2 regions of the Halomonas sp. ANAO-440 genome follow, and region 2 is predicted to be linked to the other one. Evidence: predicted binding sites of a transcription regulator. Region 2 holds the regulator's gene; the other holds the start of a gene.

Region 1 (9,108 bases), on a different contig from region 2:
GCGCCCCTCGGCCCCGGCAACCTGACATCGAGCGACCAGGCAACACAGCCTGGCCCGCTTGGGCAACGATAGTCTTTGAGACAATGCCAGTCTTGAGGCGAGGGGGGCAGGAGCGAAGAGTGGAAGAGCGGCCTGCTCAAGCAGGCCACGTAAATCAGCGTGACAGGTTGGCCTGCAGCCAGGCCAGGGCGCCGGGGGTAGCGCGCCACTGGTCGCGCATCAGGGTGCGGTACTGCCAGGCTTCGGCTCGGGTTCCCGGTTCGGCCACGCTATCCTGACCGGTACGCACGGGGCGAGGGTTGTCGGCGCAGAGCATGGCCAGGGCATGCGCGTTGTGACTGGTCACCTCTTGCAGCATCGCCTCGGCTTCCTCCTCATGCGATAGGCGATAGAGAGCCAGCGCCCGCCCCATCAGCATGCCCAGTACCGGCTCCTCCTCACGCCGCGTTTCGGTCAACGCCAGCGCCTCCTGGTCGCGTCCTTCTCGCAGCAACTGGTCGAGGACCAGTTCCTGCAGCCCCAGGCTGTCCTGGTCATCCAGCGTCAACAGCCGCTCGGCCAGTCGGCGAGAACGCTCCCTGGCACCGCGCTCCATACCCACTACCAGCGCCAGGCCGGTACGCAGCAGCACCGCGTTGTCGGCATTGTCCCACAGGAAGGGGCCGTCACCCTCGCCGCGGATGCGTTCGAGCCAACGCTCCAGGCGGTCGGCAAGCGGTTCGAACAGACTCGGTGACATCCACGGCAAGCTGCCGAAACGGCTGGTCAACGCCAGTGCCAGCGCCTGGACGACGCGGGGTGAATCAAGCCATTCTGGATGGGCGCAGAGCTGGCGCAGCCAGGTACCGGCTTCAACCCAGGGCTCCCCCTCGAAGCCCAAGGCACTCTCCTCATCGACTGCCACCTCGAAATGCACCTGCCAGGCGGCAAAGAGCGTGTCTTCCCGGGCGCTGCTGTGGTATTCCAGCCCGCCTTCATCGCCATGACGGATATCCAGCCCCGGGGCCGGCGGCAGCTCGGCCAGCAGGGCCTGCAGCGCGGCCAGCGGCTCCGCCAGGTCCTCCTCGGCGTTGAGCAACTGATCGGCCAGGGTGGCGCCGGGGTTTTCGGCCAGGTCGGCCAGGAACTGCATCTGGTCGGGCTCAAGCTCGCCCTGGCGCTCCAGTCGACGGAACCAGAAGCGCGCACGCTCCGCGGCCTCCTGCTCATGGCCTTCGTGGAGCAGCAGCATGGCTTCGATATAAGCCAGGGTAGGCGAGTCGGGAAGCGCCTGCTGGGCGCGCACGAAGGCCTCCCGGGCGCTGTCCAGGTCATCGCTGTCCAGGTGCATCAGGCAGAGACGCTCCAACGCCACGCCGCGCAGAAACAGCGGACCGCGGTCCAGCACCTCATCGAGCAGCTCGGCGCGCTTGCGGTTGAATCCGCGCTCCTGGTAGAGGTCAATCAGAAGCTCGAAGGCCGGCTCGGCCTGTACCGGTAGCCGCGACCAGTCGCCGCGATGAAACAGTGACTCCAGGATCTGCTGGGCACGCCCCCGCTGACCGGTCTCTGCGGCGATAAGGCCGGCTTCGAGCAGTGCCTGGGCCGGTGCGCGCCCGCTTGCCAGGGCTGCCTTCAGGGTCGGCCCCTTCCAGTCTCGCAGCGACAGCATCCACATCAGATGATCGGGGACGTCGGCAGGCATCGCCACCGCACCGCAGCAGTGCTTGGTCTTGCGCCCTGAATCACACCAGCAGGGCTCATTGCGCCCCGGGCGCGCCAGGGGCTCGCAGGCAAAGCCGGCACGTTCGAGCGGGGTCTGGCACCACAGCTCGGGAGCCAATGCCTGGGCCATGGCCAGGTCGCCACCCATCAGGACGGCGCCCTCTTCTCTCGCCCAGGCCATGAACGCAGGATACTGCTCGTCATCACGGATCGCCGCCAGCGCCCCCGAGGCAAAGCCCAGAAGCTGTTCCACCCATACTGCCAGCATCGCCGTCTCCGCCAATCCCGAAAGCCGCATATTCTAACAGGGAAGCGCCGCTTCATGTGGGTTGCGAACCCAGGCCCTGGCAGGAAGCCATTGGGCCATTCTCTTCAGCCCCGCGCCCACTCCAGTAATGGCCGGGTACGAGCATCCATGTCCAGCCTTGCACCGAGACGCACGAGATTCCAGTAGTGGCCGTTCAGGGTGCGTGACAGGAGCAGGATGTCTGCCGGGGGCTGAAGCCTGTCCATGGCCGCCCACACCTTGGGGCTGAGATCCCGTAACTGGCGATGCATCCGCACGTCGGCGAAATCCTGCTCGCCCGGCTCGAACAGCGGCGCCACCGCCTCGGCAGCCTCGCGATACAGCGCCAGGGGCGCTCCCTGCCCCTGACGTCCGCCAAGCTGTCGCAGGGCATCGTCCATGGCCATGGGGTCGTTGGCCAGGGCAGCATCGAGCAGCGCCATCATCGCCTTGAGATGAGCATCGGAGACCGGTATCACCGCCCCCAGGTCATAGATCACCAGTCGCCCCTGCTCATCGGCAGCGAAGTTGCCGGCATGGGGGTCGGCATGCAGCTCGCGGTGGGTGAACAGCTCTTCGGTGACCCAGTCAGCCAGCGTCGTGGCGATTCGCTGGCGAGTGGCATCGTCTCCCGCCTCCAGTTCACGCAGGGGCGTGCCTGCCACGTGGCGCATGGCCAACACCCGGGGACCGGAAAGCTCGGGGAGCGGCTCGGGAATCACCAGGCCGTCGAGATGCGCATAGCGTTCCCGGTAGCGCGCCAGGGCACGTGCCTCGGCCTGATAGTCCAGCTCATTGCGCAGGCCGGCGGCCAGCTCTTCGAACAGCGCATCGAGCCGTGCCTGGGGGACCTTGAGCCAGCGTCCTAGCCGCATCATGCGCCGCACCTGCGCCAGATCGCCCTCAAGGATCTCGGGCAGCCCCGGGTACTGCACCTTGAGCACCAACGTTTCACCGTCATGGGTGACTGCCCGGTGTACCTGACCCATGGACGCGCTGGCGAAGGGGCGCTGCTCGATCTCGCGAAAGAGCGTATCCGGATCGCCGTACTGCTCGACCAGGGTGCGCCGGATGCCCTCCCAGGGCATGGGCTCGGCTTGACGCTGCAAACGCGCCAGTTCGTCGACAAGATCCGGCGGCAGCAGATCGTCCCACTGTGCCATGATCTGCGCCAGCTTCATCGCCGGCCCCTTCAGCTCGGAGAGTCCCTCGAACAGCGCTTCGCCCAGCGCGCGCCAGTCGGCCTGGCCGCCGAGACGCGTGCGAATCACGGCGCCACCCGTGCGGGCACCAAGCCCCAGCAGACGTCGTGTTCTTCCGCGTTCGCGCATATCGCCACTCTCCTTTTGCTGTCTCGAAAAGGTTGCCTCGAAACGTTAAGCTCGAAGCGCCGGATCAATGATACAGGAATTGTACAACGATAAATCGGGTCGAGATCTGGCGGACAACCTCCATTACTGTAAGAATATCCATACCTTGAATTCCTGTGGCGCCGACATGCGACTGATCATTGCCGAAAAACCCAGCCTCGCCCGGGCCATCGCCGACGCCCTGCCGGGCAGCACACGTCGTGAAGAGGGCGCCCTGCACGCCGGCGACACCGTAGTCACCTGGTGTCTTGGGCACCTGCTGGAGCAGGCGCCGCCCGACGCCTACGACCCCGCCTACAAGCAATGGCGGCTCGACCACCTGCCGATCCTTCCCGAGCGCTGGAAGCTCGCCCCCCGCCCCAAGGCCCGGGGACAGCTGGCGGCGATCCGTCGACTACTGAAGAGCGCGCGCGAGGTGGTGCATGCGGGCGATCCCGACCGGGAGGGGCAGTTGCTGGTACAGGAAGTCATCGAGCACCTGGGCTGGAAGGGCCCGGTATCGCGCCTGCTGGTCAGCGACCTCAACCGTCCGGCGGTAGCGCGCGCCCTGACCCGCCTGGAGGACAACAGCCGCTATCACGCGCTGTATCGAGCCGCCGAGTCCCGGGCCCGGGCCGACTGGCTCTACGGTATCAACCTCACGCGGGCCTGGACCTTGACCGGACGACAGGCCGGCCACGATGGGGTGCTCTCCGTCGGCCGCGTTCAGACGCCTGTACTGGGGCTGGTGGTCCGCCGCGACGCGGAAATCCGCGACTTCGTCCCCTACCCCTTCCATGTGCTGTGGGTCGATATCGCCGTCTCCGGTGGGCAGCTACGCGCCTGGTGGCAGCCTGCCGAGACGCATCGACTGGACGAGCAGGGGCGGCTGCTCGAACGCCCCCCCGCCGAGGCCCTGGCCGCTCGCCTGCCCGGTGCCGAGGGCCACCTGGCCTCCCTCGACGCTCGCCAGAAGCGCCAGGCCGCCCCGCTGCCCTATTCGCTCTCGGCGCTGCAGGTGGACGCCGCCCGCCGCTTCGGGCTCTCGGCCAAGGGGGTGCTGGATATCTGCCAGCGACTCTATGAGCGCCACAAGCTGATCACCTACCCGCGCTCCGACTGTCGCTATCTGCCCGAGGATCATCTTGCGCAGGCACGCCGCACCCTGGAGAGCGCCTGTCACAGTGACGCCACGCTGCAGCAGTGGTTTGCCGGAGCAGACTTCACGCTGCGCTCCAAGGCCTGGAACGACAAGAAGGTGGGTGCCCACCACGCCCTGTCACCCACCGGCAAGCCGGCGGACCTGGGGCGGCTGGAGAAGGCCGAGGCCGATGTCTTCCGGTTGATAGCCCGCAATGTCCTCGCACAGTTCTACCCTGCCCTGGAGACCCGCGAGGTAAAGGCCGAGTTCGTGATTCTCGACGAGCGCTTTCGGGCCAGCGGGCAGGTGCTGCTGCAGCCCGGCTGGAAGCCGCTGTTTACTACCCGCGATGAGGCGCCGCCGCTGCCGCCGCTCAGCGAAGGAGAAGCCTGTCGGGTAACGGACTGTGCCGTCGAGGATCGCGAGACCCGCCCCCCGGAGCCCTTCACCGATGCCAGCCTGATCAAGGCGATGATGAATATCGCCCGCTACGTCGACGACCCGGCCGTTCGCCGCACGCTGCGCGAGCACGACGGCCTCGGCACCGAGGCGACACGTGCCGGCATCATCGAGACGCTGCTGGAACGGGGCTATCTGGTCCGTTGCAACAAGGCACTGCGCGCCACGCGGCTGGGCAGCGGCCTGATCGCTTCGCTACCCGAGGCAGCCTCCCGCCCCGAGCGCACCGCGCTGTGGGAACAGCGGCTGGGCGCCATCGCCGAGCAGGACGCCGACCCCGCCCCCTTCATGGCCTCGCTGATCGCCGACCTGCAAGCGCTGCTGGCCAGCGCCGATGCCGGACGGCTGCGCAGCGCCATGGCCGAGGCCAAGGGCGAGACAGGGCCGGCAGCAGCATCGCGCCGGGGCAAGGGCAGCGGCAAGCCCCGCCGCAGCAGGAACGGCACCGCGTCACCTCGCAAGCGACACACCCGTTGAATGCCAGGTCTCGAGGGCGTTTCCTATGCCAGGACCATGGTAATCTCCTGAGTCGAACGCGTGGAGGAAATGGCAACTTATGTCGACCGCTTCACACCTGATCGTGGGACCCGGGGCGCTGGGCCGGCTGCTCGCACTCCACCTCGCCGGCAGCCAACCGGTGGTGCTGGCCGGACGCAGGCCACTCCCCCCGGAGCAGGCCCTGCTCACCCCGGAGGGCGGGCACCGAATACACCGCCTGACCATGGCCGACAGCCGCCGGCTACCGCCACTGGCGCCCGCCTTCCTGCACCTGACGACCAAGGCCTACGCCACCGAGGCCGCCTATGCCAGCGTGGCCGCCCAGCTGCCACCGGCGACCCCGCTGGTGCTGTGGCAGAACGGCTATCAGGTTCAACCCAGCCTGAGCCTGCGTCACACCGGGCCGGTACTCTGTGCCTCCACCACCGAGGGCGCCTGGCTCGCAAGCGATACCCGGGTGGTACATGCGGGGCATGGCCTTACCTATATCGGCGATCTCGATAACCGTTACCCCGAGCTTTGCCGGGCGCTAGCCGCGACCCTCACCGACACGGGCCTTCAGGCCAGCGCGGTCGACGACATCCGCGTTCGGCTCTGGCACAAGCTGGCAATCAATGCCGCCATCAACCCGCTGACCGCCCGCTATCGCATTCGTAACGGCCAGCTGCGGGACCGCCCATTTCGGTCGATGGTGAATCAGGTGATCGAAGAGGTCGCCGCCATCATGGCAGCCGAGGAGATCCCGGCCCCGGAGGCGGGTTGGAATGAGCTGGTCTGGCAGGTGGTGGCGGGCACCGCCAATAACCGCGCTTCCATGCTGCAGGACGTCCTCGCCGGGCGTCCCACAGAACGAGAGGCCATTCTCGGGCCGCTACTGGCTGCGGCCAACCGCCACGATATAGCGGCGCCCTGCCTCATAGCGCTCGAAGCCGCTCTAGCCAAGCCCTGATAGCGATCGTTGATCGCCTGCGTGGCACAACGAAGCAAGGCCTGCTAGCCTGTTAGGGATATCACTATTTGAGCAGGGTCCTAGCAAAGCAAGAGTAGAGGCCGCCTGCCAAGGCCAGGGATCATGAAATCGGGTTTAACACTAGCCGTCGCGCTGTTAGCCAAACTGCTTTTCCTTGCGTCACCGCTCGTATCGGCTGACGGAGCGCCTTCCTATGCCGGTAAATCCAGCGAGCTCATGTATCTCGACAATGGAGTGGTACTGGAAGGGCGGGGCCTGGAAACGCCGGATGGCTACACCTCCGGTTTCCGCCTTACCGCCGGTTTCTCACCGCTGAACATGCCGCGTCTCGACCTAGGTGCCGAATTCAGCTACCGCGAGAGCGATGAAGTACCGACACACCTCGGCGATCAGCCAATGATCCTCAATACAACCAGCTTGGGGGGCAGTCTGGTGGCCGGCGTTCGCCTCGGACAGTTGGGGCTGTATGCCAAGTCCGGCTTCACCGAATGGGAGGGTGACCCGGTAACGCGCAGCGACGACATGCTGTTCGCTACCGCCGGCACCGCTCGAGTCCATGGCTTCGGTGCCCGCCTGCAGCACAACCGCCTCATCAGCCGCCTGGAATTCGAGGAGTTCGATGCCCCCAGCATGGCCCATATGAATCTGATCACGGCCTCGATTCACTATCCCTTCTAGCATTTCCGTTTAGCTTTATCCTGACGCTTTTCCTTCGACCTTGCCCCTTTGGCTTTCCCTGATGGCGGGCATGTCGGTATGCACGACAACAACCAACCTTTCAACCTCCGCCGAGGCGCCTATCGGCGCCAGTCGCGACGCGGAGCGGCGCTCCGACAGCGGCTTCATCCTGCCATGGCAGGCGATTGCCACCCTGTAGGAGTATCTTCAGATCACGACTGGAGGCCGAAGGACTCCCGGCGGTGTTGCCGACGCCAACGCGGCGGCCTCCACCAGGCGCCCGCTGAGTCTTATGCGTAATCAGGTGACTTCTTGACCATCGAAACACTTTAGTGTGGCTCAAGATTTGCCCGATGGCTGACTTTCTCGTCTCGACACGCCCGACCTATTGGCCGGGCGATGTCGTTTCTGCCTTGCCGGCGGAAACTCAGCCGGTATTGCGCAGACCCGCAGCGATACCCGCCATGGTCACCATCAAGGCGCGGGTGAGCTCACCGCTGATGGCGCCATCGGCATCGCGGTTTCGCTGCAGCAGCTCTGCCTGCAGGCCATGTAGGGGGTCGATATAGGGGTTGCGCACGGCAATGGCCTGGCGAATCAGCGGCGTCTGCTCCAGCAACTCTTCCTGGTCGAGGATCGTCAGTAACACTTCGTTCAGGCGGGTGAAGCGTTCCCGCAGGTCCTCGCCCAGCGCCTTCAGCGCCGGCTCATCCACCAGGCGCCTCTCGTAGTAGCTGGCGATAGCCACATCGGCCTTGGCCAGCAGCATCTCGAGCATGTCCAGGTAGGTGCCAAAGAAGGGCCACTGGTCACGCATCTCGCGCAACGTCTCCAGGCCACCCTCTTCCTCGAGGCGGGTGCAAAACGCTTCACCGCTCCCCAGCCATGCCGGTAGCATCAGGCGAATCTGGGTCCAGGCGAAGATCCAGGGGATTGCGCGCAGGGTTTCCACGCCCCCATCCTGGCGTCGCTTGGTGGGACGCGAGCCTAGAGGCAGCCGGCCCAGCGCGCCTTCCGGCGTCACAGCTCGGAAATAGGGCACAAAGTCGGGGTTCTCACGCACTACGCTGACATAGCCCCGGTGGGCGATAGCTGCCAACCTGTCCATCTCCTCGCGCCAGTGAGGCTCGGGGGACGGCGGCGGCAGCAGGGTGGCCTCGAGCACCGCACAAGCATAGATCTCCATGGAGCGCAGTGCGATGTCGGGCTGGCCGAACTTGAAGCGAATCATCTCGCCCTGCTCGGTAACGCGAAGACTGCCGTTCACCGAACCCGGCGGCTGGGAGAGGATGGCAGCATGCGCCGGACCACCGCCGCGGCCGACGGCACCGCCACGACCGTGGAAGAGCGTCAGCGAGACGCCGTGGGCGCGGCATACCTCGACCAGCCGCTCCTGCGCCCGATACTGGGCCCAGGCCGCCGCCAGCTGCCCGGCGTCCTTGGCCGAATCGGAGTAGCCGATCATCACCTCTTGAGTCATACCGGCTAGCGCCCGGTAGCCTGGCAGCGCCAGCAGGCGGTCGATCACATCGCCGGCGCGGTTGAGATCATCGAGCGTCTCGAACAGCGGCGCGATGGGCAGCGACACCTGGCCCCCTACCTCCTTCATCAACAACGCCACGGTCAAGACATCAGAGGGCTGCGCCGCCATGGAAATGATGTAGGTACCCAGCGCTTCGGACTGCTCACTGGCGATGACGCGAAAGGTGTCGAGCACTTCTCGTGTCTCGGCCGAACACTCCCAGCGCCGCGGAATCAGGGGGCGGCGAGACTCCAGCTCCGCCAGCAGGAAAGCCTGACGCTGCTCTTCGCTCCAGTCGCGGTAGTGGCCCAGCTCCAGAGCTCCGGTCAGCTCCTCCATCACCAGAGCGTGGCGACTCGCCTCCTGACGAATGTCCAGCTTGGTCAGGGTGACGCCGAATATGGCGACACGGCGCAGCGTATCCAGCAGCGCGCCGTTGGCGATGGTATCCAGGCCGACATCGCACAGCGAGCGATAACAGGTCAGCAGCGGCGCATAGAG
Region 2 (9,108 bases):
AGTCATCGCCGTCCCGTACCGCTTTCGTGCGCAGGCTGGCTGCGTCCGAGCCTGACCCCGGTTCAGTGAGGCAGTAGCAGCCCAGGCACTCACCGCTTACCAGTCGGTCCACCCAGCTTTCACGCAGCGCCTCGCTGCCCCAACTGGCAACCATCCAGGCAACCATGTTGTGGATGGTAAGATAGGCGGTAGTCGAGATGCAGCCCTGGGAGAGCTGCTCGAAGATCAGCGAGGCATCCAGGCGGGACAACCCCAATCCGCCCCGCTCTTCGGGGATATAGATACCGAGGAAACCCGCCTCACCGGCGCGTCGAATGACCTCGACCGGGAAGTGCGAAGTGGCGTCCCATTCGGCGGCGTGATCGGCCAGTTCGGCCCTGCTGAAGTCGGCGGCCGCTTGAACGAGCGCCTTCTGGTCATCGGTCAGGGAGAAATCCATCGAGGTGTCCTCATGTATCGACTGAATGGTACGACCGAGATGTTCGATCCAGGTAGTGGTAGCTGATCGATCGCCGGATTGCCATGGGTGGGAAACACCCTGTTGCGCGAGCCTGATGGCAACCAACCTAGCACTTGCTAGGTTTTATCGCATACATCCCTTGGTCTACAAGCACTTTACGTTAACGTCAACGTCGTCTAGTGTTGCGGTTAAGTGGAGGGAAACCGCTAGACGGCCCACCAAGTCACAGGAAAGGTAGCAATGAGCACAGCCGAACCGGAAGCCACCACTGTAATCAATGGCAGTCTGCCGCAGCAGCGCCGCACCTACTCCATCGGTGAACTAGCCCGCATGTTCGAGGTGACGCCGCGCACAATCCGGTTCTACGAGCAGGAAGGCCTGCTGGCCCCTGAGCGCCGGGGGCAGACACGGATCTATCATGAAAAGGATCGCGTGCGACTCAAGCTGACATTGCGAGGCAAGCGGCTTGGATTTTCGCTGGCCGAGATACGCGAAGTCATCGAGATGTATGACGCCATGCCGGATGGAAACGCACGCCAGCTCAAGCGCCTCCTGGAGATACTGGCTGACAAGCGCACCAACATGGAGCGACAGCTCGAGGATATCAGACTGATGCAACGAGAGCTCGATGACGTGGAGATGCGGGCCCGCGACGTCCTCAAGCGCCTGGACCAGCAGTGATTCTGCCCGCCGGTCTTCCGGTGTTGCCCTGCAAACAGGCATCGACACCACCAGGCTGCTGCCAGCTCTTGTGCCAGTTTTACATTTAATCTTGCAACAACAAGACGGGTAACACGATGACACGCCAACACTCACAGAATCGCGTTCAGAACAGCTACGTCAGCGGTATCAGCGATACTCCGCTGAAGGGACAGACCATCGGCGACTGTTTTGACGAGACAGTGGCACGCTTCCCCGATGGCGACGCCCTGCTCAGCCTGCACCAGGGCCTGCGCTATACCTGGACGGAGCTACAGCAAGCGGTGGATGAGGCGGCCCGTGCCCTGCTGGCATTGGGCGTGGTAAAAGGCGACCGTGTGGGCATCTGGTCACCCAACTGCGCCGAGTGGACCATCACTCAGTTCGCCACCGCCAAGATCGGCGCGGTGCTGGTCAACATCAACCCCAGCTATCGTACCCACGAGCTGGAATATGCCCTCAAGCAGTCGGGCGCGTCGACGCTGGTACTGCAGGGGAAATTCAAGTCTTCCGACTACGTGGCAACGCTGGCTGAGCTGGCGCCTGAGATACGAGACGCCGCACCTGACACCTTCAGTTGCGCCAGCCTTCCGGAGCTCAAGCGGGTCGTCTGCCTCGACGCGGACCTCGCCCTGCCCGGCATGCTCACCTGGCAGGGCATGCTTGGTCATGCCGACCAGGTCTCCGCCGAGCGCCTGGCGGAAGTACAAGGCACCCTGCAGTTCGACGACCCGATCAATATCCAATATACCTCCGGCACCACCGGGGCTCCGAAGGGCGCCACCCTCTCCCACCACAACATCCTCAATAACGGTTTCTTTGTTGCTCGCACCATGGGCTTTACCGAGAAGGACCGCCTGGTGATCCCGGTGCCGCTTTACCACTGTTTCGGCATGGTGATGGGCAACCTGGGCTGCGTGACCCATGGTGCCACCATGATCTACCCGGGTGACGGCTTCGACCCCGAGGCGACGCTGAAGGCGGTTTCCGAGGAGAAGGCCACGGCACTCTACGGCGTGCCCACCATGTTCATCGCCGAGTTGGAGCACGCCAACTTTGCTCAGTACGACCTCTCGACGCTGCGCACCGGGATCATGGCCGGGTCCATCTGTCCCATTGAGGTGATGCGCCAGGTCATCGACAAGATGAACATGGAAGACGTCACCATCTGCTATGGCATGACCGAGACCAGCCCGGTCAGCTTCCAGACCCAGACCGATGCGCCGCTGGATAAGCGCGTGACCACCGTGGGCACTATCCACCCGCATCTTGAGGTCAAGCTTGTCAGTCCCGAAACCGGCGCCGTGGTACCTCGCGGTGAGACCGGTGAGCTCTGCACCCGCGGCTATAGCGTGATGCTGGGCTATTGGGAGAACGAGGAAGCCACCGACAAGTCGATCGACGCGGCCGGCTGGATGCACACCGGCGATCTGGCCACCATGGACGAAGAGGGCTATGTGGCCATCGTCGGGCGCATCAAGGACATGATCATACGCGGCGGCGAGAACATCTACCCCCGCGAGATCGAGGACTTCCTCTACACCCACCCGGCTATCTCCGACGTCCAGGTCATCGGCGTGCCCGACGAGAAATACGGCGAGGAAGTAATGGCCTGGGTCAAGTTGAGCGAAGGCCAGCAGCTGACCGGCGACGAGCTGAAGGAATTCTGCAAGGGCAAGATCGCCCACTATAAGGTCCCGCGCTACGTGAAGTTCGTCGATGAGTTCCCGATGACCGTCACCGGCAAAATCCAGAAGTTCAAGATGCGCGAAGAGGCCACCCACGAGCTGGGGCTGGCGTGATCGGATAGTCGCTCTTGGTGCCGATGCTGGCTATTGTTATCAGCGTCGGCAGCCTCCGCCAAGGCGCCTGCCGGCGCCAGTCGCGACGCGGAGTCGGAGCGCCGAACCGAGCGCTCCAACAGCTGTTCTTTCATGCCACGGCGGTCACTGCCGAGGCGCCTGGCGGCGCCAGTCGCGACGCGGAGTCGGAGCGCCGAACCGAGCGCTCCAACAGCTGTTCTTTCATGCCACGGCAGCCTCCGCCAAGGCGCCTCGCGGCGCCAGTCGCGACGCGGAGCCGGAGCGCCGAACCGAGCGCTCCAACAGCGATTCTCTCTATCAACGACCCCCTTCCCTACAGCCCCTTGGGTGCGAAGATTCCCGGGGCGTTGCGCCAGTATCCCTTGTAGTCCATGCCGAAGCCGAAGACGTAGCGGTCAACGACTTCCAGGCCGCAGTAGTCGGCGCGCAGGTCGGGCACGGCCTTGCGGTCGTGGCGCTTGTCGACCAGTACCGCCGTCGAAATGCTCTTGGCGCCGGCCTTGTGGCAGTAATCGAGGATGGCGGCAAGCGTGGTGCCTTCATCGAGGATGTCGTCGACGATCACGACGTGACGGTCGGCCATGGGCACTTCCGGCGAGACGCGCCAGAACAGGTCGCCACCACGGATACCACCGCGATAGCGCGTGGCATGCAGGTAGTCGACTTCCAGCGGAAAGCCCAGGCGAGTCAGAAGATGGCCGGTGGTGATCAAGCCACCGTTCATCACGCAGTAGAAGACCGGCAGCTTGTCGCCCAGATCAGCGGTGATCTGCTCCGCCATGCGATCGAGAGCAACTTCGACCTCCTCTTGCGTGATCAGGCAGTCGGCGCTCTCCATGACATCGCGCATGGTGGTCAGGGACTGGTGGAAATCGGGATCGAGTTTGGGCATTGGGAGCTCATGTCGCTGAAGGGTAATCGGTAATCGGGACGGGACGTGATCGTTCAGTCCTGGGCCATGGCTTCGAGGCGGGCGTGAACACGACGCCAGCGCCCCAGCGCTTCCAGGGCTTCAGGCTCCGGACGAGCCCGGCCATAGCGTAGCCGGGTCGCTGGTCGTATGGTGCGCCCCTGGCAGGCGTCAAGCACCTCCAGGGCGGCAGCGCGGTCGTTGCACACCAGCACCATGTCACAGCCGGCGTCCAGCGCTGCCTGGGCACGCTCATAGGGGCCGCCGGCATATCCGGCCCCGGCCATGCCGAGGTCATCGGAGAAGATCGTGCCCTTGAAGCCGAGCGATTCACGCAGCAGCCCCAGCCAGCTGTTGGAGAAGCCGGCGGGACGGGCATCGAAGGCGCTGTAGATGACATGGGCAGGCATGACGCCGTCGAGCCGACAGGCCAGGTCGGCGAAGGGCACCAGGTCATGGCCGCGGATGACATCGATGGGCCTGTCGTCGACGGGCAGTTCCAGATGCGAATCGGCAGCGACGCCTCCGTGGCCGGGGAAATGCTTGCCGACGGCCGCCATGCCGGCTTCATGCAGGCCGGCGACGAAGGCTTCGGCCATGGCGGAAACCGCGAGCGGATCGCTGGAAAAGCTGCGGTCCCCGATCACACTGGAGATGCCACCGTCGACATCGAGTACCGGTGCAAAACTGAGGTCGAGTCCACAGGCGGCCATCTCCATGCCCAGGAGCCAACCGGTATCGAGGCACAGTCTCAGGGTGACTTCCGGTGCTGCAACATAGTCGCGGCCAATCCGTCCCATGGAGGGAATCCGGGTAACGCCTTGACGCAGACGTTGCACCCGCCCCCCTTCCTGGTCGACGGTCAACAGCAACTCAGGGCGCAACTGTCGTATGGTGTTACAGAGGGAGCGAACCTGGCGGGCATCCTCGATATTGCGAGAAAAGAGAATCACCCCGCCCACCTCGGGACGAAGCAGTAGCCTGCGCTCGTCGTCGCTCAGCTGCGTGCCTTCCAGATCCAGCATCACCGGGCCGAGGGTCTGCGTCATGATCGGATTCCTTGGGCTAGAAGGAGGCTGATTCTAGACCAAAGTTGGTCGAGGTGACAGCCATGCGCAAGGGCTTGATGCTCAGCCTTCAGTCATGCAGCCACACGGGCGTCCCGGGAGGGGCCAGGGAAAAGAGATGCAGCAGCGACGACGTGCTCAGGCGGATGCATCCATGGGAGCGCGGCACGCCCATTGGCTGGTCGGGTGGCGTGCCGTGAAAGTAGATATAGCGCCGCTGGCTGTCGACCTCGCCCCCGCGGTTGAACCCCCGCTCCAGCCCGCAGAGCCAGATGATGCGGGTGAGAATCCAGTCGCGATGGGGGTGTGCTTCGGCCAGTGCCGGGGAAAATCGCTCCCCGGTGGGCCGCCGACCTCTGAAGACCGTGCCCGTGGGCAGCCCATCACCGATGGCAGCTCGCACATAGTGCCACCCCAGCGGAGTGCAGCCGCTGCCCTCCTGCTGACCGGTTCCAGCCAGGGCGGTAGAGACGGCCCACTCTGCCTGAGGCCTTGATCCCTGCCAGTGGACCAGACACTGATTCGCGACATCGACTTCCAGCCAGGTGCCCGTTGCCGGTGGCAGCTCGGTCAGGCGCGGTGTCCGCATATCAGCTCGCCTCGGCCTTCGGCATGGGGGGTGGCGGAAGCGGTGCGTTCATGGCAGCCACCACCACCGGCCGCAAGCGGCGGATGAGGTCGCGCACGGAAACATGTTCCTGATAATCCTTTTCAGCGATATCACGCAGCGCATCCAGCCCTGAGAGGGTGAAGATCACGGTGCCAAGCACGAAGTGCAGGCGCCAGAAACGCTCGGAATCGGGCAGGTCGGGTGTTGCCAGCCGGACAAGGTCAGTGAAACGCGAGAACACGCTGCCGTACTCATCCTGAATGTAGCGTCGCAGATGCCCCTGGGCCTGGCTATAGGCAAGCCCCAGCAGCTTCATGAACACCTTGAGGCTGTGGCGTTCGCCAGGCACCTCAAGGACGGTACGCGCCATGGTTTCCAGCAGGACTTCCAGTGGAATGACGCCACCGGCATGCTGCGCTTCCAGCTCATCCAGGGCATGGTGGAAGCGCACGGTGAAAGGATCCAGATAGCGGGCGAACACCGCCTGAATCAGCGATTTCTTCGAGCCGAAATGGTAGTTCACAGCGGCCAGGTTGACTCGCGCCTTGCTGGTGATGGTCCTCAAGGAAGTTTCTGCAAAGCCACGTTCTGCGAACAGGACTTCGGCAGTATCGAGGATGCGTGTGACGGTGTCGGTTTGAGCCATTATCTTGATCCCGCTGGAAACGCGTGTTTAAAACATTACAAAAGTCTACGTGATTTCAGCGTTTCGCTCAAATTAATTGACAAGCATCTGTTTGAAACGTGCCATACCACTCGCTAGCCACAGGCCTTTTTACTGGATAGACTTCCATGCTGTATACTTGAACAATACTCAAGGCACCGCTACCCGGAGGTCGCATGTCACGCCCCCTCACCTCACGCCAGCAGAACGTCTACGACTTCATTGTCAAGACAATGAACGAGTTCGGCTACCCGCCGACCCGTGCCGAAATCGCCCGCGCCCTGGGCTTCCGTTCCCCCAACGCGGCCGAGGAGCACCTGCGGGCCCTGGAGCGCAAGGGCGTCATCCGGGTCATCCGTGGTACGTCCCGGGGTATTCGCCTGCCGGCGCAGGACGCCGAGCCGGTCGGGGGCGAACCTGCCGTGGAGGGCTTGCCGATCATTGGCGAGGTAGCAGCCGGCAGCCCTATCCTTGCCGCGGAGCACATCGATCGCTACTGCCCCCTGCCCCCTGAATTCTTCACTCCCCGTGCCGACTATCTGCTGAAGGTCCGCGGCCTCTCCATGAAAGATGCCGGCATCCTCGAGGGCGACCTGCTGGCTGTGCATCGCACGGATCGCGTTCGCGACGGTCAGATCGTCGTTGCCAGGCTCGAGGATGAAGTCACCGTCAAGCGCTTTCATCGCAATGGCCACCAGGTCATCCTCGAGGCCGAAAATGCCGATTTCGCACCTATCGAGGTGGATTTACGCCACCAACCCCTGGAAATAGAGGGCGTAGGCGTTGGCGTGATTCGCGGCGGCAGCGGCCAGGCGCTCTGATGAATTCGCTCACCCTCGGCTAGCTGTCGAACGGTTGCCCATGGATTCCGTTCGCAAGATTCTGCATGCCGACTGCGATTGCTTCTATGCCGCGGTGGAAATGCGCGACAACCCGGCGCTGCGCGAGATTCCGCTGGCCATCGGCGGCAGCGCCGAAGGTCGCGGCGTCATTGCCACATGCAACTACCCGGCTCGCCGCTATGGCATCCACTCCGCCATGCCCACGGCGCGAGCCTTGCGGCTGTGCCCGCAGCTAACCCTCCTCCACGGCGACTTCGACCGCTACCGCGAGGCATCGCGCCAGATTCAGGCTATTTTCCATGAGCTGACGCCGCTGGTTGAGCCTCTGTCCCTGGACGAGGCCTTTCTCGACGTCACCGCGGTAACGCGCTTTTCGGGCAGCGCCACCTGGATGGCACGCTGGCTGAAGGAGGAGTGTCAGCGACGTGTGGGCATTACCGTCTCGGTGGGTGCCGCACCGTCGAAATTCCTGGCAAAGATCGCCAGCGACTGGGAGAAGCCTGACGGCCTGACGGTGATTACCCCGGACCGGGTCGCTACCTTCATCAAGACTCTTCCGGTGACCAAGCTGAATGGCGTGGGTCCGGCTACCGCCAGGCGGCTGAAATCACTGGATATCGATACCTGTGACGATCTGCAACGCCTGCCCCAGGATCGATTGATCCACGAGTTCGGCAAGTTTGGTCATCGCTTGTTCGAGCTGGCGCGCGGTATCGACACCCGCCCGGTAAGGGTGGAGCGTGAACGCAAGTCGGTCAGCGTGGAGACCACTTTCGCAACAGACCTTCCCGGCTTGCCCGACTGTCACAGGGAGCTGGCAGCGCTGTGCGACAGGTTGGAATCCCGGCTGGCAAGGCATGGCCACCCGCCGCTGGCGGGGCTGTTCGTCAAGGTGCGCTTCGACGATTTCAGTCTGACGACCATGGAGGGGCGCGGCAGCACGCTCTGCAACCAAACCTTCAACGCCTTGCTGGCACAGGCCTGGGCGCGCAAGAAGCGGCCGGTACGCCTGCTGGGTGTCGGGGCAAGGCTGGTGCCGGAGGATGCCAGGCGACAGCTGACGCTTCCTCTGTAGCACCCACCCCATGCCACCTGCCCTACAAGATATGCCCCCGGTCTACAGCACTCTCACCAGAGGGCCGTCAGGTAGCGAAACCCTGCCCTACTTGGTGTCGATATAGCGATGATCATTGAAAGTGGCCACCCAGCCGGGATGGTAGACCATCAGGATGCTGAGCAGCATGCCGGTCAGGAACGCCTCGGAGGGCATCAGCAGGGGTAGAAAGAGCGCGTATTCCTGCGCCAGGTAGATCGCTTCCGGATCGGTCGCGCCCAGCATGACCAGCCCCAGGCCGGTGAGCCCTGTGCCGAGCGTGGCCAGCGCTGCGCCGAAGAAGCCGCAGAGAAAGAGAAAGACCATCAGATTGTCCGGCAGGCGGCGATCCACCAGGCGCCACACCAGCACGGTGATACCAACGGGTATCACACCGGTAATCAGAACGTTGACACCCAATAGCGGCCAGGCAGCCTTGCCGAGCAGGACCAGGGCCAGGTTGGCGAGCAGGTTGGTGACCAGCGCCAGGGGCGCCTTGAAGATCAGCGTCAGCAGCGCCGTGAACATCAGGTGCAGGGTCAGCCAGTCCACGGCCTGGGCGCGCAGCTGCCACAGCAGCACTACGGCGACGGTTGCCGCCAGCCAGCGGTGCTGTAGCGCCCTGTCTGCGATCAGGGTTTCCCAGGGCCTCTGTGCCAGGACAAGGCCGACGACACCCAGGGACAACACGCCGCAGGCGATCAGCAGCCAGGGAGCCAGCATGGGCTCGGAAAACGACATGTCCGCCTCCAGCGTTAAAGCTCAGGCAAAAACGACCGTCTTGTTGCCGTGGATGAGCACTCGATCCTCCAGGTGCCAGCGCAGCCCCCGTGCCAGAACGGCTTTCTCCACATCGCGGCCGAATCGAACCAGATCCCCGGGAGTATGACAGTGACTGACCCGATGGATATCCTGTTCGATGATGGGGCCCGCATCCAGT

Evidence for each region. Region 2 encodes LexA, which represses DNA repair genes until DNA is damaged. Its sites were predicted from a motif close to TACTGTNTANNTANACAGTA; they were not measured.
Region 1: a site for LexA is predicted at 3,446-3,465, ahead of KZO25_RS13020 (DNA topoisomerase III). Genes of this name have one in related genera too.

Annotation. Positions count from the first base shown of each region.
Region 1 is NZ_JAHXBV010000017.1:63,350-72,457, forward strand. It holds gene KZO25_RS13005 (AmpG family muropeptide MFS transporter) at 1-25, shown strand, start outside; gene KZO25_RS13010 (SEC-C domain-containing protein) at 155-1,972, opposite strand; gene KZO25_RS13015 (ABC1 kinase family protein) at 2,077-3,321, opposite strand; gene KZO25_RS13020 (DNA topoisomerase III) at 3,488-5,416, shown strand; gene KZO25_RS13025 (ketopantoate reductase family protein) at 5,496-6,386, shown strand; gene KZO25_RS13030 (hypothetical protein) at 6,624-7,085, shown strand; gene ppc (phosphoenolpyruvate carboxylase) at 7,513-9,108, opposite strand, start outside.
Region 2 is NZ_JAHXBV010000010.1:43,600-52,707, reverse strand. It holds gene KZO25_RS09310 (acyl-CoA dehydrogenase family protein) at 1-439, opposite strand, end outside; gene KZO25_RS09305 (MerR family transcriptional regulator) at 701-1,141, shown strand; gene KZO25_RS09300 (AMP-binding protein) at 1,258-2,961, shown strand; gene KZO25_RS09295 (hypoxanthine-guanine phosphoribosyltransferase) at 3,296-3,874, opposite strand; gene nagZ (beta-N-acetylhexosaminidase) at 3,928-4,941, opposite strand; gene KZO25_RS09285 (L,D-transpeptidase) at 5,030-5,548, opposite strand; gene KZO25_RS09280 (TetR/AcrR family transcriptional regulator) at 5,550-6,215, opposite strand; gene lexA (transcriptional repressor LexA) at 6,410-7,054, shown strand; gene dinB (DNA polymerase IV) at 7,095-8,150, shown strand; gene KZO25_RS09265 (energy-coupling factor ABC transporter permease) at 8,238-8,909, opposite strand; gene purU (formyltetrahydrofolate deformylase) at 8,931-9,108, opposite strand, start outside.